Regions from separate parts of the Anaerobacillus sp. CMMVII genome, predicted to be linked through region 1. Evidence: a T-box and tRNA genes for the amino acid it is inferred to sense, from the RefSeq annotation. Region 1 holds a T-box; the other holds one or more tRNA genes.
The links. The T-box of region 1 lies ahead of H1D32_RS07090 (valine--tRNA ligase). A T-box ahead of a tRNA ligase gene usually reads a tRNA of that ligase, here a tRNA-Val.
Positions count from the first base shown of each region.

Region 1 (11,787 bases):
GGTTTATTACTTCAGCCATTACTGGGTTTACTTTTCCAGGCATAATTGATGAACCCGCTTGACGTGGCGGGAGATTAATTTCATTAATTCCAGTCAAAGGACCAGAGCTCATGAGCCTTAAGTCATTGGCAATTTTTGATAGATTAATCGCTAATATTTTTAAAGCACTTGAGAGCTCTGTATAAGCATCCGTGTTTTGTGTAGCGTCAATAAGGTCTTCAGCATTTTTAAACGGCATGCCAGTATGCTCTGCAAGATATTTTACAACAAGAGTTATATACTCTGGTAAAGCATTTAATCCAGTTCCAACTGCAGTTGCTCCCATATTAATTTCAAATAAGTGATCTACCGAATTTTTCACACGATTTAAGTCACGAGTAAGTACTTTTTTGTAAGCTCCAAATTCTTGCCCAAGACGAATTGGTACTGCGTCTTGTAAGTGAGTACGCCCCATCTTGATTACTTGGTCAAACTCATTCGCTTTTTGATCCATTGCACCTATTAGTTCCTCTAAAGAAGTGGTTAAACCTTCTGCCAAATGCAAACATGCTATATGGATTGCTGTTGGAAAGGTATCATTTGTTGATTGAGCCATATTCACATGAGTGTTAGGGCTCACCATCATATAATCTCCTTTTTTTCCACCTAGGATCTCAATGGCTCGGTTTGCAATTACTTCATTAGCATTCATATTAAAAGAAGTTCCAGCTCCACCTTGAATTGAATCAACTACAAATTGATCGCTTAATGCCCCTGAAATGATCTCATCACTTGCTTGAGCGATTGCATGAGCAATTTTTTTATTTAATACACCGACATCACTATTTGCCATTGCCGCCGCTTTTTTTACGTATGCAAATGCGCGTATCAATTCTTTGTGTGGCGGAATTCCTGTAATTGGGAAATTCTCAATGGCCCTGGCAGTTTGAATTCCGTAATACGCATCTTGTGGTATTTCCTTTTCTCCCATTAAGTCTCGTTCAATTCGAACTTGTGACATAAGTAACCCTCCATCTCTCTTTTAGGCTTGTCAAAAATCTAGGCGCTTTTCGTAACCATTGTTGCGATAAAAACAAATCGGTTGCAAAAAACAACAATCTTCGAAAACAACCAAATATAAATAACAATGCCACAGTTTGTACTAAAAAAGGTTAAAAGACTTTTTTCTCTCTAATTATTATGTACTTCATTAATAGTTATAAATATTAAAGATGGAAATGTCAAAGCATATATAGTAAAAATAAGAAAAGCGCAAGCGCCCTGCTTTGCCCCGACAAGCAAATGTTCTTCGAGAAAATAGTGTGCTCTTTCACTTTTATTCTCGAAGAACATTTGACCTCGAGGGGCTGGGCGCTGGAGCTAGACAGTTTTTACGTTGAAATTTTATGCTTACTTAAACTATAAGAAAAGCCCAAGTCCCCCGCCTAACGGCGACATGCAAATGTTGTCAGAATAACAAAATTACTCATTATCTTTTTTCTAAGCCCACTATACTAACTACGTTTCGTTCTGCAAATCGAATGTGGTTGAAGTTCCGAAATGGCTCAAGTTGAAATCTAGTAAAGTATTCAGAACTTAGTCCATGTTCGGAATACTCCACGGTTATATTCAGAAAAGTTTTCCGAACCTACGGTGGACATTCTTATAGGACCGTATGCATGGTCTATTTAACCCAGTAGATGGCGCCTGGTGCTAGACATTAAGTACTAAAAACGGTTGTGCTTTCTTATCTTAATAGAAGGCTGTTTTCGTAAACTTTGTTGCTTTTAGGTCGTCTTTTGAGAATTAATAAGCTTTTTGGGACAAATTTATTTGTCCCAATGGCTTATTTATTCTCAAAAGCTTCACGCAAAGCGTGAAGAACCAAGCATTCGCTTGGTTACGACCTAAAAGCTAATAGCAACAATCTTAGAAAAGAGCGTAATAGAAAAAAGACTAACGAACGATAACGTTAGTCCTCTGCTTCTTAAAATGTTTTTGTAAGTTCTTCATATGCGACTAATCCATTTAGTAAAAACTGCTGAATTTTCCATAGCTCAGTAGCATCTTTTGAGTTTGCATAGGCTTGCATCTTTTCGTAAGCATTTGTTATAGCATTCTGAAAAACAAGTACCTTTTGCTCTTGAGTTTCATTTCCTTCAAATGGAGTAGTAGTTAATTTCTCATGTTTTGTACTTAATTCACTTAACGTTTCTTCTGTGAGTAAAGTCCCTCCGTTAGCTAGTCCATTCACCGATAAAAGAGTCAGTTGTTGATATAAGTCTATAGCTGTCTCTAAAAAAATGGCTTGATTCTGATTTTCAACCATTCCATTGGAGGTAATTGCGTACGGTTTTAAGTAAATTTCTTGTCCTTTATCCTTATAGACATCTCCGATAATTGACGCCTGTTCACGGTCTAAACCAATTCCGATAAATAGAAATGCTGGTTCTGTTGAGGTTGTAAGGGTTGCCGCATATCCATCAGCCTGGATTTCATTAACTTTTTCATTTCCCTTTTCGATGACCGTATAAGCCCCACCTTGCACTACTTCAACACCGAGGATTGGAATTTGTCCTGGTGTAACGGAAACAGGTGCTTCTGTCGGAGAAGTACCCACTACTGTCGGCTGAGCCACGATCTGATCAGTCTTATCCCCAGTAAATATAGTAATCATCATAAAGCCAAAGCTTAAACCTACAATAATAGCTGAAAAAACAATTCCAATTATACCTAAAGGTAATGATTTAATATCAAATCTACGTCTCTTTTTTCTTTTTATATGTGGAAGTTTTGGTGAGGTATCACTTTTACCATCATCCCAATATGGACCACCAAGCTTCTTTTTATCACGGCGCCGTTCTCCTAAGTCAACAACCTTAGGTGATGATTGATTTTCAGAGGGTTCAGGAAGGATCCATTCAAATTCCTCGGAACTTTCTTCTTCCTTCATTGCCGAAATCTCTTCATTTAATATTTCTTCATATACCTGCTTGTCCTTCACTAGCTCTTCGTATAATTTCTCTTTTCCATTTAGCACGATTGAAATTCGCCGGTCATTCTTCTTCGTATTGTCCATCCATTGCCAGCTCCTCTCTATTTTTCAATTTACTATAGTCTATTAATATAGATTGATAGATAGAACTAGAATTATGTAAGAAAAGAAAATAAAATTCGTAAACATTTTGGCTTTAGGTGGGATCCATTCTACTGAGTTTACAACGTTCGAATGTTGGAAAAGATGTCCTTACCCTTAATATGACTTGTCATTACTAGCTATTTTAAAAGCAACAATCTTTGAGATAACAGTCTTTCTAAAGGAATCTTGTTAGAGCTGTTGAAGTTGTATTCAAGTGAATGTCTTATAAAAAATTAAATAATAGAATGTAGAATGTTTGTATCTAGACTTAGGCTAGTGAGAAAATAAACTAAATATTCCCAAGACTCTATAATCTAGTGCCATGTGTGAGAAAAAAACAACAAGACGTTTTGACGGTCTTGTTGTTTTTAATAGAGTATTTATTATAAATATAATCTTATTACTAATCATTTTACCTTATTTTAGTAATCTGAAACAGAGTTTATTTATCTCTAATGGTATTTTTGCATAGATCGTTGTTTCCAATCATTGAGTAACAGCCGTGAAAATACTAACGTCTCAGTGCTACTATCCTAACTCCCCTACTTTGTATCTATTTTGAGATTTCGATTAAGTTGCCAAAGTGATTAAAATATAAATTATTATATTTTCAATTCATTCCGCACATGGCTTAAGAAGTAAAGTGAACCAGTAATGACAAAAACGTCATCCGCCTTTAGGTTTTTTTCTATCAAGCGGTACGCCACTAACCAATTTTCAATCACCATTGCGTTTGGTAGTGGAAACGCTAAATTTACCTCTTTTGGATCCATGACACGATCGTATGAAAAACTAGTTAACACAATCTCAGTCGCAACCTCACTTAGTGGTTGTAACATCCCTTTGATATCCTTATCCTTCATCGCACAAAAAAGAACTTTTATTTTCCTTCCTGAAAAATTTACTTTTAGTGTATTAGCTAGTGCTTCCATTCCCTCAGGATTATGACCACCGTCTAAAATAACGGTTGGCTCATTTTTAATCATTTCAATCCGGTTAGCAATTTTGGCTTTCATTAAACCATTACGAATTGCGAGTTCTGATATAGCATAATCCTGTAATTCTTGTATAGTCATTAGAGCTAATGCAGCGTTTTCTTGTTGGTGTTTACCAAGCATACCTGTTTTCAGATTCGAATAATGAATATCCTTCCATTGAAACGAAAACATGCTCTGGTTAGATTCACAAAGAAAGTCTTGCCCTAATTGAAAAAAAGGCGCCGAAAGCTGATTTGAACGTTCTATCATCACACCAATCGCTTCTGGTTGCTTACATCCTGAGACAATCGGAATACCTTCTTTAATAATACCCGCTTTTTCGAATGCAACCTCTTTAATGGTGTTCCCAAGGAGATCCATATGGTCATGGCCAATATTCGTAATGATTGAAACAATAGGAGTAACTATATTTGTGGAATCAAGTCTTCCACCAAGCCCAGTTTCGATAATAATAATATCCGGCTTGGTAACTGTTGCAAAATATTGAAAAGCCACAGCTGTCAACAATTCAAATTCTGTTGGCGGGCCAAACTGCGACCCACTAACTTTTTCAATGATAGGCTTCAATTGCTCAATAATTAATGAGAATTCTTGATTAGAAATTTCGATACCATCTATTTTTATTTTGTCATTTAATTTATTGATTGCAGGAGATGTATAGGTACCAACTCTGTAGCCTGCTTCCATAAAAATAGAGGCTAGATACGTTAACGTCGAGCCTTTTCCATTTGTACCTGCAATGTGGATAGCGGGGATTCTTTGTTCTGGATTCCCTAACTCTCCTAGCATTAATTCCATCCGATCAAGCCCTAAAGAAATGCCAAATTTTTTTGCTGAAAATACTATGTCACATGCTTCTTCATAAGAAATCATGAAAAAAACTCCTTTTTTCTCGTCAACTTTATACTAGGCTCTTTTCGTAAACTTTGTTACTTTTCAACCTAAAATATTCGGAAAAATAACTTAGATGAAGATATCACCCAATAAATTAAGTTAGAAAAGAGCACTACTTACTAAATAAGTGGTCAATTCTTAGTATTTTGTGTAAAAATCCGGCTTTTGGGATTTTTACGAAAGCAACAAATTTTGCGAATACAGCCTTATACTATTTAGTAGTGTATAATATGAAGGAAGTTTCATCAAGAAAATCACAAATAGAGGTGCCCAAAACAGCTCAAAATGTAGGCTTTGATCGTTTTCGTTGGACTAGCTCTATGAAAAGGTAGGTTTTAATAATATGAAAAAAATAGGATGGCTAATTTACAATCAGGAAATGGCAGAAATCAATCAAGGCTTTATCACTTGGTTCATGGAAGAAGCAGTAAATCTAAATATTGAGCTTCATCTCTTACTAAAAGAAAATCTTAGTTACGGTATTATAAACGATGAATTATACATTTTACATAAAAATAAAAAAATAACATTTCCTGATTTTGTCATTATGAGAAATAATGATCCGTTACTTAGTAAACAAATTGAAAATCTAGGGATCATGTTATTCAATTCAGCTTTTACATCTGAAATTAGCAATCATAAAGGAAAAACACATCAGTATTTAGCAGGAAAAGGTATTCCCATGCTAAATACTGCTTTTATTAACCGAACTGAGTTTACCCCTAACTCCCTCCCATTTACATACCCTGTTGTTGTCAAGGAAGTCGCTGGTAAAGGTGGGAACGAAGTATTTGCTGTAAGTTCCGTACAAGAGCTTGAAAAGCTTCTTGAGACAATTCATTCAAAAGAATTAATTATTCAAGAGATGGGAGAAGTTCCTGGAAGAGACGTTCGCGTTTTCGTCGTTGGAAATGAAATTCAGGCAGCAATACTGCGATACTCGGATGATGATTTTCGAGCGAATTACTCATTAGGTGGAAATGCAAGACTCTATGAGCTCTCGAAAAAGGAAAAAGAACTGGTAAACAAAGTCATCGACCAATTTAACGGTGATTTAGGTTTTGTAGGCATAGACTTTTTGTTTTCAAAAGATGGTTCATTTGTTTTTAATGAAATTGAAGATGTAGCTGGTTCGCGAACACTTTATGCTAATTCTAATGTAAACATTGTGAAGCTCTATTTAGAGTTTGTATTAAAAAGGTTACGAGCAATTTAGAGTTTTTCCAATTGATTAGCACATACTAACTTTAAAAAGGGTGTGTAAGAAATGAAAAAACTCATAGTTTTCGCCTTCCTTTTGGTAATGGCGTTAGGTCTGCCTGTTGAAACGACGGCTGAAAATGATGCTCCAGCATATGCAAAATGGGGCAATATCGCAGTAACAGAAACAATTAAGAAATATCCTTATGCAGATGTTGTCGACTATCTGCATATTGGCAGAGAAGAAAAAGGCGATGGAATAGCTGTAGAAAAATTTAAACTTTGGCTTCGTCATGACAAAAAAGAATTCGGCGTTTTTGTTAATGTCGAATTCGAAATAAATACAAATCAGTTTAAATCAATCTCGTTTCAAGAAACAGATAGGTAAATAACCATAGAAAAACGTCAAAACACTAGGTGTTTTGACGTTTTCGTTTTATTATGCTCTTAGTTCATCAATTCTGCCTTGAACAGTCGCACGTTTTTCAAGATAATCTTGCTCTTTTGCTTTTTCTTCTTCTATAACTGCTGCAGGTGCTTTTGCTACAAAGCCTTGGTTGCTTAGTTTCTTTTGCACACGTTCTACTTCGCTATCGAGTCGTTTCACTTCTTTTTCTAAACGAGCAATTTCTGCATCAATATCTAGTAATCCTGCAAGTGGTAAATAAAGTTCCACACCCGTTAGGATTGAAGACATCGACTTTTCAGGAGCTTGTAACTCAATACCTAATTTGAGTTGTTCTGGGTTACAGAACTTCTCCAAGTAGCTACGACCTTCTTCAAGGTTGCTTAAAACAGTCTGATCTTTTGTCTTGATGAGAAGTTCAATTTTTTTACTCATTGGAACATTCAACTCTGCTCTTGTATTACGAACAGATCTGATAATTTCTTTTAGTAAGTTCATTTTCTTTGTTGCTTCCGGGAACAGTAATTCATTATTTTTCACTGGCCAAGGGGCAACAGTAATTGATTCACCTTGGTGAGGTAAATGCTGCCAAATTTCTTCCGTAATAAACGGCATAAATGGATGTAACAGTTTCATTGTTTGATCTAATACGTGAGCTAAAATCGACCTTGTCATTTTTTTCGCTTCTTCATCTTCACCATACAATGGTAATTTCGCCATCTCAATATACCAATCACAGAAATCATCCCAGATAAAGTTATATAAAAGACGACCAACTTCACCAAATTCATAATCATCAATTAGACGAGTTACATCGTCAATTGTTTCTTGAAGTCTAGTTAAGATCCACTGATCCGCAATTGATTTTTTGCCAGACAGATCAATTTCATCATAAGTCATTCCCTCCATGTTCATGAGAGCAAATCGTGAAGCGTTCCAAATCTTATTTCCAAAGTTCCAAGTCGACTCGACTTTTTCCCAATAGAAGCGTAAATCATTTCCCGGGGAACTGCCAGTTGAAAGGAAGAAGCGTAGCGCATCTGCGCCGTACTTATCAATAACATCCATCGGATCAACCCCGTTACCTAGGGACTTACTCATTTTTCGCCCTTCGGAATCACGAACTAATCCATGAATTAATACATCCTTAAACGGACGTTCACCTGTGAATTCTAAGCCTTGGAAGATCATTCGAGCAACCCAGAAATAAATAATGTCATACCCGGTTACTAGAACGTCTGTTGAATAATACCGTTTGAAGTCAGCTGAGTTTTGATCTGGCCACCCCATCGTTGAAAACGGCCATAATGCTGACGAAAACCAAGTATCGAGAACATCCTCATCTTGTGACCAATTTTCAATATCTTTTGGCTCATCATGTCCTACATAAATTTCGCCTGTCTCATTATGGTACCAAGCTGGTATTCGGTGTCCCCACCACAGCTGCCTGGAAATACACCAATCACGAATATTTTCAATCCAATGTAAATATGTTTTTTCAAAACGTTCTGGAACAAAGTTAACCTTTTCTTCTTTTTGCTGTAATTTGATTGCTTCTTCAGCAAGTGGTCCCATCTTAACAAACCATTGAGTAGATAAGTATGGTTCAACAACTGCCCCACTACGCTCAGAATGTCCAACTGAATGCATATGCTCTTCAATTTTGAAGAGAACGCCTTCCTCTTGAAGATCTTTAACAATTTGTTTTCGACACTCAAAACGATCCATTCCCTGATACTTACCGGCATTTCCGTTCATTTTCCCTGATTCATCCATCACAAGAACACGTTCTAAATTATGTCTATTCCCTATTTCGAAGTCATTAGGATCATGTGCAGGTGTGATTTTAACAGCTCCTGAACCAAATTCCATATCAACATAGTCATCTGCAACAATCTCAATTTCGCGACCTACGATAGGAAGTTTTACCTTTTTACCGATTAAATGTTTATAACGCTCATCTTCAGGGTGAACGGCCACAGCAGTATCTCCAAGCATCGTTTCGGGACGAGTTGTTGCTACTTCAATAGAACCACTACCATCAACCAGCGGATATCTCATATGATAAAATCCACCTTGAACATCTTTATAGATAACTTCAATATCCGAGAGGGCAGTCTTTGTTTGTGGATCCCAGTTGATGATGTACTCACCACGATAAATTAACCCTTTTTCATATAGCTTTACGAAAACTTCACGAACTGCTTTTGATAGACCTTCATCTAAAGTAAAACGTTCACGTGAGTAATCTAATGATAGACCTAATTTCGACCATTGATTACGAATAAAATCAGCGTATTCACTTTTCCATTCCCAAGATTTTTCTAGGAACTTCTCACGACCTAAATCGTAACGACTTAAACCTTCTTCTCGAAGCTTTCCTTCTACTTTTGCTTGAGTTGCAATACCAGCATGATCCATACCTGGTAACCACAAAGCATCATAACCTTGCATTCTCTTTGTACGAATTAAAATATCTTGTAAAGTTGTATCCCATGCATGCCCTAAGTGCAGTTTTCCTGTTACGTTTGGTGGGGGAATTACAATTGTATAAGGCTTCTTCCCTTCATCACCTTTTGCTTCAAAAAACTTTCCATCTAGCCAGTATGGGTACCATTTGGCTTCCGTACTCTTCGGATCATACTTGGTTGGCATTGATATCTCTTGATTTGCCATCTCTTATTTCCTCCCTTAAATGCAGTGTTGAGTTTTGAGTTTTGAGTTAATATAGGATTTGCTTCGTAGAATTACTTAACAACTCATAACTCAACACTCATAACTCATAACTAAAATAAAAAAACTCCCTCCATCCTCAAAGGACGAAGAGAGTATATTCGCGGTACCACCTTTGTTTGCAATCGATAGTCATACCTTTATCGAGAGCACACTTCATTCTTATAACGGTTACTTAACCGGCTTAATCTACTCCGAAAAGCGTAAGTGACCTAGGAAAAAGTGTAGTGCTTTTCCCTGCAAAGCTTTACTTTCAATTAAGCTGCTCCTGGGCGACCTTCCATCTTTAGCTCCAAAAAAATCTTTCAGCAATGGTTTTAGCTGATATTTAGCCCAACTAAAAACATGATTTTTCTCTCTATTGGCATTACAGATGTACTCTTCCCAATCAAAGCATGTATATTATATTAAAATATGTACTAACATTTTACATGGAATAATCAAAACTCGTCAATAGTCACCAAGAAAAATTTACTAAAAGTATTGCCCATTTTATTAAATTTATTCAAATCAACCATGTACAAACTTATCATTTAAGCCTTATTGTTATCAATCATTCCATCGGTAATCTTAACTAACGTTGTTCCCTCTCGTGCTAACTGTTTATCATGAGTTACCATGATAATCGTTGTTCCTTGTTGATGTAATTGGTGAAAGTACTGAATAATTTCTTGAGCTGTGCCTTCATCAAGGGCTGACGTTGGCTCGTCTGCAAACAAAATTTGAGGTTGTTTTATTAATGCCCGTGCCACTGCCACACGACGTTGTTCCCCACCACTTAATTGATATGGGAGATGATTGATATATTCTTTCTTTATCCCAACATCCATTAATAATTGCTTCGCCTTTTCTTCTATCGCTTCCCGTTTTTCACCCATTAGTAAAAGGGGAAGCATGACGTTATCGATAACCGGAAGAGCGGGGGTTAGGCTTGCAAACTGGAAAATAAAACTGCATAACTTGAACCGTAATTTTGTTCTTTCCTTATCTTTTATATTCGAGATTTTATTTCCAGCTAAATAAACCTCTCCACTCGTTTGTTTATCTAACAGGCTAGCTAATGCAAGAAAGGTTGATTTGCCACTACCAGATGGACCGATAATTGCAACAAACTCGCCTTTATCTATTTTAATATTTATATTTTTTAAAGCTACAATTGACCTTGATCTACTAAGATAATATTCTTTTGAAACGTCCTCGAAAAGTATCATTAACTATCACCTTCTCTTATTACCTCATAAGGTTCTCTAGAAAAAAACGAATGGATTGGAATAAAAGCTGCAATCATTGTTGCTAAAACAATAGCGATAATTGTTGCCACGCTTATAATGACAGTTGTTTGGAAATCGGGAAATATAAGTGGCAACTGAAATATCATATACAGTAATGTTTGTCTGTCATACAAAATACTCAAAGAAAACAAGACACCGACAATACTACCCAAGAATGAAATAAGCGCTGCTTCTAATAATATAAGTTGGTAGACATATCGTTTTAGTACCCCTAGGGCAAATAAGATGCCTATTTCCTTTTGGCGTTCGCGAATTAATGCTGAAAAAAGAGTCCCTACTTGTAGTAGTGTTAAGATAAGGGCGCCAGCAATCATAACGTAGCTTAATAGTTTCAGGGGGAATACTTGCTGGTTCAACTTTTCTTTTAGTCTTGTTCCTACGACTACGTCTACATCCTTTAATTCCATTTCAATTTGTTGCTTTACAAAGGTTTCAGAATGTGGCGCAGTATTGATATAAATGGCAGAGATTGCCTTAGGGGGAATATGCATGAGTGAAGGCACTTTTTGAACTAGTGTTCTTGCAGTATCCAATCTCATAAAGATTGTTTCATCTGCACCTGTCCCAGTTGGAAATAAGGCATTTTTTACGATAAATGGTTGTAAAAACAGCATGACTTTTTCCTTTATATAGTCATCGTCGTAATGATATAAAAATCGTTCACCTCCAGCGTTTATTCCTATGACAATTTCATTTTCACCAAGGTTTTGAACCCCTGGCATAAACGCTTTTAATGTGAAGTCACGTTCAGGATCAAATGCAACAACCGGAAAATCGCCCATTGTCCCACAACATGAGGTTGAAACAGTCTGGAGAAAAAGTTGTGGCGCTAACTCAGTGATATCTTTCATTGATGATAGCTTCTCCATGGCGACGTGCTCATCAAAGTAAAGCTCATTAACCGCCCCGGAGATAATATTATCTCCAGCATACGCCCCCATTCCTTTTGGGACAACAATTAGGTCCGCACCAAGCCTTCCATCAACAGCAATCATACTTGCATTTAAAGAATGTATAAAAAAATAACTAGTAAAAAGTAAAAAAGCTGCAATCGCAGTACTACCACCAAGCAAAAATGCTCTATGACGCTTTTCCTTTATGATTTTCCAAGCAATTTGCATCATTATTAACAAAATAGGCACCCCT
Region 1 is NZ_JACEHK010000002.1:614,464-626,250, reverse strand. Features, by position in the region: gene aspA (aspartate ammonia-lyase) at 1-1,000, opposite strand, end outside; gene H1D32_RS07110 (hypothetical protein) at 1,967-3,058, opposite strand; gene H1D32_RS07105 (bifunctional folylpolyglutamate synthase/dihydrofolate synthase) at 3,721-4,989, opposite strand; gene H1D32_RS07100 (ATP-grasp domain-containing protein) at 5,354-6,226, shown strand; gene H1D32_RS07095 (DUF3889 domain-containing protein) at 6,278-6,598, shown strand; gene H1D32_RS07090 (valine--tRNA ligase) at 6,650-9,292, opposite strand; T-box leader at 9,429-9,750, opposite strand; gene H1D32_RS07085 (ABC transporter ATP-binding protein) at 9,883-10,560, opposite strand; gene H1D32_RS07080 (ABC transporter permease) at 10,560-11,765, opposite strand.

Region 2 (11,787 bases), on a different contig from region 1:
TAAAAAAAGGTGATGTAGAAAAGGCAGGTTATTTTGATGAAAAAATCACAAAATATGGACTAGAAGATTGGGAACTCGGTTTCCGACTTTACAATATGGGCTTATCTTTTATTAGCATGGAAGAAACGGTAGGTTTTCATCAAGAGCACCCTAGAGAAAAGACAAATCGCCAAAACATCCTTAGTAACCTTCAAATTATTTATGAAAAATATGGATTTTCTCATCCTGAATTAAACTTACTTGCTGTCGAACCACCTTGGTTAAATCTAGGCAAATATAAAAATAGGTTAAGAACATTGGAAAGATATAAGAAAACAGGAAGAAAACCTGAGCTCAAAAAGTTATTAAAGAAATGGGAAAACAAAGCAAAAATGTTCTATAATAATAAAAAATAACCCTCTAGTGAGAGCCGAAATAAATCGGTTACCTAAAGGGAGAAAAACAGCTACTATACTTTCCATAGATTAGCTGTTTTTTAGTACATTGTATTATATGAACATTTGATAAATGGCTTTAGCTCAGACAAGCGGATGACCTATTAGCACAATTAATGGAGGAAAGTTCCCGTTAATTTACGGTGCTACTCAAAATAAAAAGCTATTCATTTATTCTACTTTTTTTCATCTTCGCTTCGATTCGACTGCGATGGAGAATCGGTTCAGTATAGCCACTTGGTTGAAATCTCCCCTCAAATACTAATTCACAAGCTGCCTGGAAGGCTACAGAGTTTTCATAATTAGTCGCCATAGGACGATAGTTAGGATCATCAGCATTTTGTAGATCGACTACTTTTGCCATTCTCTTTAACGTCTCAAGCACTTGATCCGCTGTACATATTCCATGGTGTAACCAATTAGCCATATGCTGGCTAGAGATCCGAAGTGTAGCTCGATCCTCCATTAAGCCAACATTATTGATATCTGGCACTTTTGAGCAACCTACTCCATGCTCAACCCAACGAACAACATAACCCAGAATACCTTGCGCATTGTTATCAAGTTCTTCTTGAATTTCTGTATCACTCCAATTTTTATTTTGCGAGACGGGAAATTCTAATATTGAGTCTATTAAGTTATCATTTCTGCTGCCAAGCCCAGCTTGAACTTCGGAAACGTTGATTTGGTGATAATGCAGCGCATGTAAAGTAGCAGCTGTAGGTGAAGGTACCCATGCAGTATTTGCTCCAGCTTTGAGGTGTCCGGACTTTTGCACTAACATATCTGCCATTAAATCTGGCATCGCCCACATTCCCTTTCCTATTTGAGCCCGACCTGGTAGTCCAGAGCGAACTCCAATAACGACATTTGAGCTTTCATAAGCCTGTAACCAAGTAGATGACTTCATTTCATTTTTACGAATCATCGCTCCAGCTTCCATTGATGTATGAATTTCATCACCTGTTCGATCTAAGAATCCAGTATTGATAAAAACAACACGATCTCTTACTTGATAAATGCAATTTTTTAGATTAAGAGATGTTCTACGTTCCTCATCCATGACGCCAATTTTTAAGGTGTTTTTCTCTAAATCAAGTAAGTCTTCAATACAATCGAATAATTTATTTGCAAAGGCTACTTCTGCTGACCCATGCATTTTAGGCTTAACGATATAAACTGAGCCTTTTTTCGAATTTTTAAATGTACCTGTACCTAAGAGGTCATGTTTAGAAATGATACCTGTTACTACACCATCCAAAATCCCTTCAGGAATTTCTTGTCCGTTGTGGTATAACACCGCATTATTTGTCATTAAGTGGCCAACATTACGAACAAACAATAGGGAGCGTCCTGGCAAAATCAATGAATTTCCAGTAACACTCTTGTATGTTCGATCTTGATTTAACGTTCTTGTTATCATCTTCTCACCTTTTTGGAAGCTTGCTGTCAAATCTCCTTTCATTAATCCTAGCCAATTGCTATAAACCTCAACTTTATCCTCTGCATCCACTGCAGCAACCGAGTCTTCAAAATCCATAATTGTTGTAAGAGCTGCTTCAAGAATAATATCTTTCACACCAGCTTTATCAGAAGCACCTATCGGGTGAAAATGATCAATTTTGATTTCAAAGTGCAACCCATTATTCTTTAGTAAAATTGTTTCAGGGTTTTCAGGTGTTCCTTGATACCCAACAAACTTATTAGGATCCTTAAGGTTCGTGCCATTCCCATTGGTAAGTAACGCAACTAACTCTTGATTAACAATGGCGTACTTAACAACCTCTTTGTGACTTGCATCTTGTAAAGGGACGGTTTCATCAAGGAATTGCTTTCCATAAGCAATTACCCTTTCACCACGAACGGGATTATAACTCTTTCCTTGTTCCGCACCACCATCATCACCAATTGCATCTGTCCCATATAAAGCATCATAAAGACTTCCCCAGCGAGCATTAGCCGCATTGATCGCATATCGTGCATTGTTTACTGGGACGACTAGTTGTGGGCCAGCTTGTAAAACGATCTCATTATCAACATTTTCTGTTGAAATCTCGAAATCCTCCACTTTTGGCTCGAGGTAATTAATCTGTTCTAGAAATGCTTTATAATTTAAGAACGAAAAGTTTTCTTTATGACTCTTATGCCAATCATTAAGTTGGTTTTGAATTTCGGTACGACGGAGAAGTAAAGATTTATTTTCAGGAGCTAATTCTTCTATCAGGGATTCAAAATTAGCCCAGAATTGTCCACTATCTAAACCCGTACCTGGTAATGCTTTTGTATTTACAAATTCTAAAAAAACAGAAGCAACTTGAAGGTTACCCACTCTAACATAATTGTTCATTAAAAAATATCCCCCTCATTTAATTGATCAATAACAGTTTTATCTGTATTATAACACATTTTCTGACTATTTGAACCATTTTTAACAAATACTTAATTCCCAAGGGAAATTACCTACATTTTACTATTTAGTCCAGAGCTAAGTATCATCTGTACCTTTTAAATGCTCTTAAAGAGAGAGTAATCAAAAAAAAAACCACATTTTCATGTGGTTTTCTCTCTACATTAGCTCTTTTACTAATGTCTCTAGCATTTCATAGGTAACCTCTCCACGAATAACGTGAGCGATCTTGCCTTTTTGATCCAAAATATATGTATAGGGGATACTTTGAATATTATACAATGAAGACACCACACCTCTTCGGTTTACACTATCTAATGGCTGGTCAACAAAAGTAGGAAATGTGACATTGAAAGTTTCCATGAATTCAGCTGCACCGTTAGCATCTCGTTCATGGGTGGCTAAATTCACACCCAAGACTACTACGCCGTGACCTTTAAAATCGTCCGATAAACGCACTAAATCTGGCATTTCTTTGCGACATGGTGGACACCATGATGCCCAAAGGTTTAGAATGACGATTTCACCTTGATAATCAGATAACGATGTTTCCTCCTGGTTTTCCCATAAAGGAAGTGTAAAATCAGGTGCAAGCATCCCCTTTTCGGCCCCCACCTTTGGCGATTGTGTTGTCGCAACAACATATCCTATAAGGCCTATCGCTAAAATTAAGATAATCAAACTCATATTTCTTTGTTTTAACATGAATAATCCCTCCTATCCTTAATTAACTATAGCCTAATTCTTTAACGAAAACAAAGGAAAGTCTAATCCTTGCTCTTTAGAACTATGAAAATAATAATCTATAAACCCTGAAATGCAAAATCAGAAAAGATCTTAAAAAAGATGGCTTATCAAAAGCCATCTCATTCCATATATTGATTTATTTTTTATTCTTATCTAACATTTTTGCAATCGTGTTAAAGTTTACTTGTTCAGTTTGGTTAATAATGGTATTCACTAATTGGTCCTCAGTTTCTTTTTTCACCGGCTTGTTAGCAATTTTCCCTACTTGTCTGATTAGATTTCTAACTGTTGCTTCATCTTTTAAATTAGAATTCTGAATGGAATTAACTAATTTTAAGACTTCCCCCATATTGACGCCTGTTTTCTTTTCAATATTCTCAAAAAATGGATTATTCAAATACAAACCCTCCTATTCGATCACCAAAGGAAGATCAAGTAGAATTACGTCTTCCTTAGCTTTTTAAAATTTTCATACTAACACTATATGTAGATACAACCAAAAGGGTTAGTTACTTGTACCGATTTTTTAAACTTTAAGTGATTTTTTAAAAAAAGTTTGCATGTAAATTGTCCAATGCTGATACGAATATAGGTAAGGAGATATTTTTTATTTTTTCATCAAAGCATGTTCAGTTTTAATTTCACAATTAATAGGCATTCACATATCCTATAACTATGAAAACAAAGATAAAGGACGGATTATTTATGCCTGCAATTGTTGGAGCAGTAAAAATAAATGCTATAGGTTCTAGTTCGGTATTTAATATTGGCGATGTATTTACCATTTCCCCTGCAAGTACCGCAAAAACGTTTGCCGGTGCAGGATCATTTAATACTGGTGACTATTTAAAGATCCGAAATGATTATAGTGCAACAAATACGTATGACAAAGATATTGCAGACGCGAATATCAATACAATCATTTAGCATAGGTGGTGTCTAAATGAACTTCTATATTAACCAAAAAATTCAAATTAATAATTTAAGAATTGACAGTGTTTCAAATTCTTCAGTGCTGCAAATAGGTAGTGCAGGAATGATACGATCTTTATCGAGCCTCTACAATACAGGTGGGTTTACTGGACCAGCTCCGGAAGCGACTGAACCTTTAGACCCAGTAACCCCACTTGTTCCACTTACTCCACCTGCACCGGCTGCACCAACCTTACTCTAATATTTAAATTCTCAATACGAAATGGCTAAGGGGGGAATTGTATGTATTATAACTATGACATGATGGCAAACATTCAACATTTGTATCAATGTTTAGAGGCACAACAAAGAAAAATTGACTATCTAGAGATGAGAATTGAGGAACTTCAAACTGGTTTTAATACAATCAAGCAAGATAATGCAGGAAAAGTGGAGAGAATTGAATATAAATTTGATCAACTGAAAGTTGAACGATTAGAAGGAACATTAAATATTGGAATTACACCTAGTGGTGGGATCGAGCCAAGTTCGATTGAGGACTTCTCAATTAATCGAAACACAATAGACGTACCTGAAGCAACGACACCAAAGCAAAATCCTGTTCTCTTTGAAAATATTAAACGAGATGTCCACCATTATCTAAATACAGGTTGTTATGATGTGATGACATCTCTTGAGAGACAATATAATTATCAACTAGATGGTCCTTATCGAGATTTTATTGTTGAAGATGTAAGAAAACAAATTGACTCTCGTATTCACTATTACCTTCGAGGGGTACCTATCGTTGAAAATGATGAAAATAAATTAAGAGAACTAGAAGAGATGACAACAAAGAAGGTTGTCAATGACATTAATAAAACTCTTGAACAGTTCATCCAACATTTACCTCAGAAAGGGGATTAAATAATGAATTTTACAGTCGTTAACCATAATATTTCTGTAGGAACCATTGATGTTCGCGGAGTAGCTTCCTCTTCGATATTGTTAGTAGGTGACACAGATAACATTATCTTGTCTTCAGCATTTGACACACCTCCTGAATCACTGATTATTGGACCATTTGTTCCACTTGCTTTCGAGGGATAGTTTCTATGATTAAAAGAACCTCTATCGTCAATAACACTAGAGTTCGAAGCGTAAGTTTAAGCTCTGTAGTTCAAATTGGCGACTCAGTCCAAATCACTCCAGTTTCTTGGGCGCTTGCAGTACAAAGGCAATTACAACTGTTTTATGGAAATGAGGGGAACTTTGCTGCATTCCCTATTTTTTCAAGAGAAATACCTTCCCCACCATTGATAGATTCAGTCAATATTCAACGATACAATGCTTCCAACTTTATTAAAGTTGGCCATATTGATATTACAGGTGTGTCATCAGCTAGTGTTTATCATATTGGTTCAACAAGCTACATCCATGCTGAGACTAGAATTAAACATATAAGGCAGCTGCAGAAATCAGTGAAGAAAATTAACTAGTATTGTAACCCATAAAATAACTCCACATACAATAAATATTAATACGAAGGAAAAGGGTGTTTGTATGCCTGCAATTGTTGGAGGGCCTTTTAAAATTAATGAAAATGGTGGAGTAGTTAATTTTGGCGATGCACTTAATATCTCACCAAAGAGTACTTCAAAGTCTGTGTCAGGATCTGGTGGCGGAAACTCAGGAGACTTCACGATCGTAAATAACGGCATTAATATGAATAACGTAGCAGATCCAGATGTTGTCGATCAAAACTTAGCTGGTAATGTGTAAGAAAGAGAAGTTTCACATTAATTCTTCTCAATTTTTCATCACAAAATAAGAACCAAAAAAAACCCTTACTTAGTAAGGGTTTTTAGTATTATATGTATGGTGACTCGTATTGGACTTGAACCAACGACCCCTTGCCTGTCAAGCAAGTGCTCTCCCACTGAGCTAACGAGTCAATTCGAATAAAATAATAATATACTTTTACAGAAAGTTTGTCAAGCTGAAAAGTCGTGGACTATATGTTCTAGGAAATTTACCAAAAGAAAGATGACTCCTTAAAAACTAAACTCTTCACAACAGGCAACAACCTTATATAATGTGAAGACATCTCTGATATACATTTTCCAGAGATGTCTCACCTTTTTATGTACATTTGCTTACTCATCATAGGTATAACGGACAATATATTTTTCTTCAGCTAATTTTTTAATTTCTACCCAGGGAGGTAATTCATATCCTCCACGCCAATTTTCTTCTAGCTTTGCCTTTAAACAGCTTGCTTGGAATTTTGAACGAAATATTTGTTTCCAATACACCCAACGTGTAGTCTTCACCTAAATTCCTCCCCACTAAAGATATCCATATTATTACCATTTTCAATATTTTAAACATCAAAAAGGAAGTGATTTCTCACTTCCTACTAATCGGAATTAAACTACTCAGCTAACCAATTAGCCGATTCGCTCCTCTAAATCTCGTCTTTTAATCTCATCTTCTCTTAATTTTTCTTGTCGGTCCCGAATTCGATGAGCCAATCGACTAGAAGCATTTGCTGCAATACTACAAATCAAGTCATCAAGAAACGTATTTATTTGATCTCCTTTTGTGTCTAGTTCTCTAATTATCCCTGTCTTTTCTTTATCCAAAAAACCAAAGGTAGTAACGGCAATACTTCCGTAGCCAAAAACACTACCGAGGGCAATCGTTTCATCAACACCAATAGTCCTTCATCCATCTCAACTATTGATTGTAATGGCTCTGATAGTTTCCCTTGCTCTGCTAACTTATCTAACTCAACCCCTACTAAAATAGCATGCTGTATTCTCTTTTTTCTAAAACTCGATCAACACTTTCAATACATTCTTCTATTGTTAATGTATCAGTATATTGAACTTGCATTTATAAACGATTTCCGCTATGTCAATAATTTGTACACCGCGTTCTATAAGTAAAGCCCTTGCTGCTTTTTCAACGATATGACAATGTACAGGTTCTTTATATTTCATCTTTTACCCCTCCTGGTTTCGTTAGTAAAGCACCTCCTCATTTTACCATATATCCTATTTTTCTTCATTTTTTGCCTTTCTTAAAAGGAAATGCTTCGTTTTCCAAAAAGAAAAGTGGTATATTATATACATGACCACTTAAGGAAGCGCTAACATAGGAGGGGTTTTGTTGACTTTTAAAGGAACTATATTTGATGATTATCTGGAAAGTCGTTTTTTAAAAGAAAAAATTGGCTTTAAGACATTCTTGCCAGCAAATTATTCGCCTCTGTATACATACCAACTGCTGATTGCTCAAGATGGAGATGACTACTTTTTAAAAGGGAAACTAGCTTCTACTGCAAGTGAACTTCTCGAGCAAAGAGAAATCAACAATTGTATTTTGGTCATGATCCCGTATCAGTCAGTAGAGGATCGTTATAAGAACTATCACCCAAATGGTTCCGAGAACCAAAACTATATTCGCTTCTTAGCTGAAGAATTAATTCCATATCTTGAAAAGCAGTATCATACGTTTGAGCTTGCTAGCGGGCGTACATTAATGGGGGATTCGTTAGGGGCGACCGTAAGTTTGCACGCTGCAATGGAATATCCTTATACATTTGGTCAAGTCATTGCTCAGTCACCTTTCATTGCCCAAAAAACAATGGATTACTTAACCAATTTTAAAAAGCCTGAACTACTACGGCTATACCATTCCATAGGTGATCAGGAAAAAGAAGTAACGACTACCGATGGAAAGATCATTGATTTTTAACAGTAAATCGCACATTCAATGAGTTGGTTAAAGAAAAAGGAATTGACTCCTGTTATGAAGAATTTAATGGTAATCATACATGGACATACTGGCAACAAAATTTAAAAAGTGCACTTATTTGGGCCTTAAAATAGTTAGTTTTTAGAAAAACAGCCAACATGTTCGTTGTTTTTCTTACATAAAGGCTGTTTTCGCAAAGTTTGTTGCTTTCGTAAAAATCCTAAGAATTCACCACTATTTAGTAAGTATTGCTCTTTTCTTAATTAATTTATTGGGTGATATCTTCATCTAAGGTATTTTTTCGATTATTTTAGAGTAAAAAAGCACAATGTTTACGAAAAGAGCCTACATAAAAAAAATTAGGAGGGAATTATTTTGAAATACGGAATAGCAATTTTTCCATCAAAACAATTACAGGATATGGCAAACTCATTAAGAGCGCGGTATGATTCTCATTATGCGCTAATCCCACCACACATTACCTTAAAAGAAGCCTTTGAGACGGAAAATGTAAAAGAACTTGCCAAAGAAATCAAAAATGTTTGTCAGGAAATTAATCCATTTCCATTACATGTTTATAAGTATAGTTCTTTTAATCCCGTAAGTAACACTATTTACATGGGCATTGAAGAAAATCATGAGCTTACACGCCTCCAAGAAAAGTTAAATTCTGGTTTTTTGAACAAGTACAAAAATATCAATTCGTACCACACATTACAGTTGGTCAAGATTTAGATGATGATGAGTTTCACGATGTCTTAGGGCGACTTCGTATGAAAACGATTAACCATGAAGAGATTTGTGACCGTATTCAACTTTTATACCAATTAGACAACGGATCATGGACAGTTTACGAAACGTTTTTATTAGGAAAGGAATGCTAATTTAAAATGGAAGTGTTCGTAGTAAACAATGAAAGTCAATTAAGAGACGCATATTCTGTTCGGGTAAAAGTTTTTGTAGATGAACAGCAAGTTCCACCAGAAGAAGAAATCGATGACTTTGAGGCATCATCTACTCACTTTGTCGTTTACGACAAGGGTAAGCCAATTGGTGCAGGTCGTTTGCGAGAACTGGATGGGTATGCGAAAGTAGAACGAATTTGTATTGATAAGGAATACCGTTCGTTGGGGATTGGGAAACTTCTTATGGAAGCGATTGAAAAAGAAGCTAAACAACAGGGTTTTTGTAAGTTTAAACTTAATGCTCAGATCCAGGCCACAGATTTTTACAGAAAATTAGGCTATGAGGTTTGCTCGGATGAATTTCTTGATGCAGGTATCCCACATGTAACTATGAAAAAAATATAATTTCCAAAAAAGCGATTAAGTGATACTTATCGCTTTTTTCTTTTGTGCATGATTTTCTCAATCTCTAGCAATAATATAGTTACTATACAATGATCGCAAAATTCGTTTAATGATCCTCTTTATGAAAGGGTTTTTTACCATGAATAAAAGGAAAATTATTATTTTTTCAGTTTCATTTGGCAATGGTCATAATCAAGTTTCTAAGGTCCTCTTAAGTCATCTAAGAGCGAAAAATTTTGATGTAGAAATCATCGACACCTTTGATGCTATCAATAAGTTATTCCACAAGGTTGTCTTGGATAGTTATTTACAACTCATACGTTATCGTCCTAGCGTTTGGGGGAAACTTTATCAATATTCTGAAGACAATCCAAACTCTTTATTATTAAAACAATTTAATGCGTTCTTAACTAATAAGCTTTATCGAACACTACAAGAAAAGCAAACAGCAATGATTATTACAACGCATCCAATAGCGACTACTTTACTTGCAAATGTCATTCGCAAAAAGAAGCTTACTGTAAAGTTATATGCGCTACTTACCGATTTTGCCGTTCATCCCATGTCAATACATGAAGAAGTGACAGGTTATTTTATTGCCTCTGAACATTTACGTTATTATGCTTCGATGTACAAGATTGATGAAGGACGATTTTATCCAACAGGTATTCCTACTACTAAAGCTAAAGTGGATCAATTTTCAAAAACAGAATTACGTAAAAAGTTACATTTAGATAAAGGGATGAAAACAGTCTTGGTTGCTGGAGGCGGGGTTGGTCTTGCAAAATTCACAAAGATTTTAACTGGCCTAGAACAATTTGAAGATAAATTACAAATTATTTGTGTGACAGGCGAAAATAAACGGGCCAAAGCAAAGATTGAACGTTACCAAAGTAAACATCAAATCCGTGTTCTAGGTTTTACAAATTTATTTATGGAATATCTAAAAGCTAGTGATGTCATTTTATCAAAAGCTGGTGGTGTTACAATGTCAGAAGCGTTGGTTTGTGAAACACCAATTATTATTTTTCAGCCTCTACCAGGACAAGAAGAACAAAACAGTCAATTTTTAATGAACTATGGTGCGGCAATAAAAGCGGAAATTGTAGAGGAAATCCCAGTATTATTAGAAAGGATTATTTTTAATGATCATTATCATAGCTTAATGACAGAAAATGCTACAAAACTAAAACAGCCTGAAGCTGCTAGTAACATTGCCACTATCATTTACAGTGACTGTTTTGAGAACAGAATAACTCAAGAGCTTATTCGATAGCTAAACTAAGAAAAGCGCAAACGCCCTGTTAAGCCCCGACTAGCAAATGTTCTTCGAGAAAAAAGTGTGCTCTTTCACTTTTATTCTCGAAGGTTATTTGACCTCGAGGGGCTGGGCGGTGGAGCTAGACAGTTATTACGTTGAAATTTTATACATTCTTATCTTTAAAAAAAATAGAGGGGACTTCCCCTCTATACTATCTCATCAATAAACTTACCCTTCTCTGCATTTAGTTGTCGAGATTGATTTTTATTTTTCTTTGTATTCACTTGTGTTTGCCTGCTAGATTTTTTTTCAAGAGGTCCTTGAAACTCCCCTTCTATTACCGGTGAAATATGCTTTACGCTAGACTTCTTTTCAAGTAAACGGTTTCCATACTGTAAAAATTGTGGATCTCCTACAGGTGGGATGTATCCCATTTCCATCACCCCTAATTTAGACTCCTATCATTTACCAAATACCCGATTATTCACTCATTAAAACTAGTGGATCTCTACTTATACGAATTAGATCTATACAAAAACTTACATTATATTTATGCTATTCTCTCTTACATGTTTCTTATTTTTTTGCTATAGTTGTTTTTTAGTAGTTTTATTTTCAGTGGAGGTTTCCATGCAAATAGCCTTTATAATGAAAAAATAATAAACTTAACAACCATAGCTCGTGCAGATTTACAAAAATATGCACTTGCAAGCCAACGTGGTGAACTTTCATGTCCGAGTTGTCGGCAGACCTTAAAACTTAAAATAAGCATATATCTCCCACCCATATTTATTCACCCTTCTCAAACATTCAATTGTAATGAGACAATTGCTGCATTAGAAAAAACACTAAATTCACACGAAGCAACAACGATTGGCAGCTTTAACCTCCCCGTGAAACGGGAGATCAATGGTCAAACGGCTACTTTACAAAAAACTTCAACATCCCTAGATT
Region 2 is NZ_JACEHK010000018.1:15,978-27,764, forward strand. Features, by position in the region: gene H1D32_RS23690 (glycosyltransferase family 2 protein) at 1-395, shown strand, start outside; gene H1D32_RS23695 (malate synthase G) at 598-2,781, opposite strand; gene H1D32_RS23700 (TlpA family protein disulfide reductase) at 3,001-3,546, opposite strand; gene spoVIF (sporulation-specific transcription regulator SpoVIF) at 3,725-3,985, opposite strand; gene H1D32_RS23710 (spore germination protein) at 4,294-4,515, shown strand; gene H1D32_RS23715 (spore germination protein GerPB) at 4,532-4,762, shown strand; gene gerPC (spore germination protein GerPC) at 4,804-5,427, shown strand; gene H1D32_RS23725 (spore gernimation protein GerPD) at 5,431-5,610, shown strand; gene H1D32_RS23730 (spore germination protein GerPE) at 5,616-5,999, shown strand; gene H1D32_RS23735 (spore germination protein) at 6,064-6,282, shown strand; tRNA gene H1D32_RS23740 (tRNA-Val) at 6,380-6,454, opposite strand; gene H1D32_RS23745 (hypothetical protein) at 6,657-6,833, opposite strand; partial or broken gene H1D32_RS23750 (phosphatidylglycerophosphatase A family protein) at 6,951-7,505, opposite strand; gene H1D32_RS23755 (alpha/beta hydrolase) at 7,675-8,262, shown strand; gene H1D32_RS23760 (alpha/beta hydrolase-fold protein) at 8,286-8,396, shown strand; partial or broken gene H1D32_RS23765 (YjcG family protein) at 8,638-9,146, shown strand; gene H1D32_RS23770 (GNAT family N-acetyltransferase) at 9,153-9,572, shown strand; gene H1D32_RS23775 (MGDG synthase family glycosyltransferase) at 9,712-10,848, shown strand; gene H1D32_RS23780 (hypothetical protein) at 11,040-11,267, opposite strand.
Region 2: it encodes a tRNA-Val, which carries the amino acid that the T-box ahead of H1D32_RS07090 (valine--tRNA ligase) is inferred to sense. The anticodon was not compared.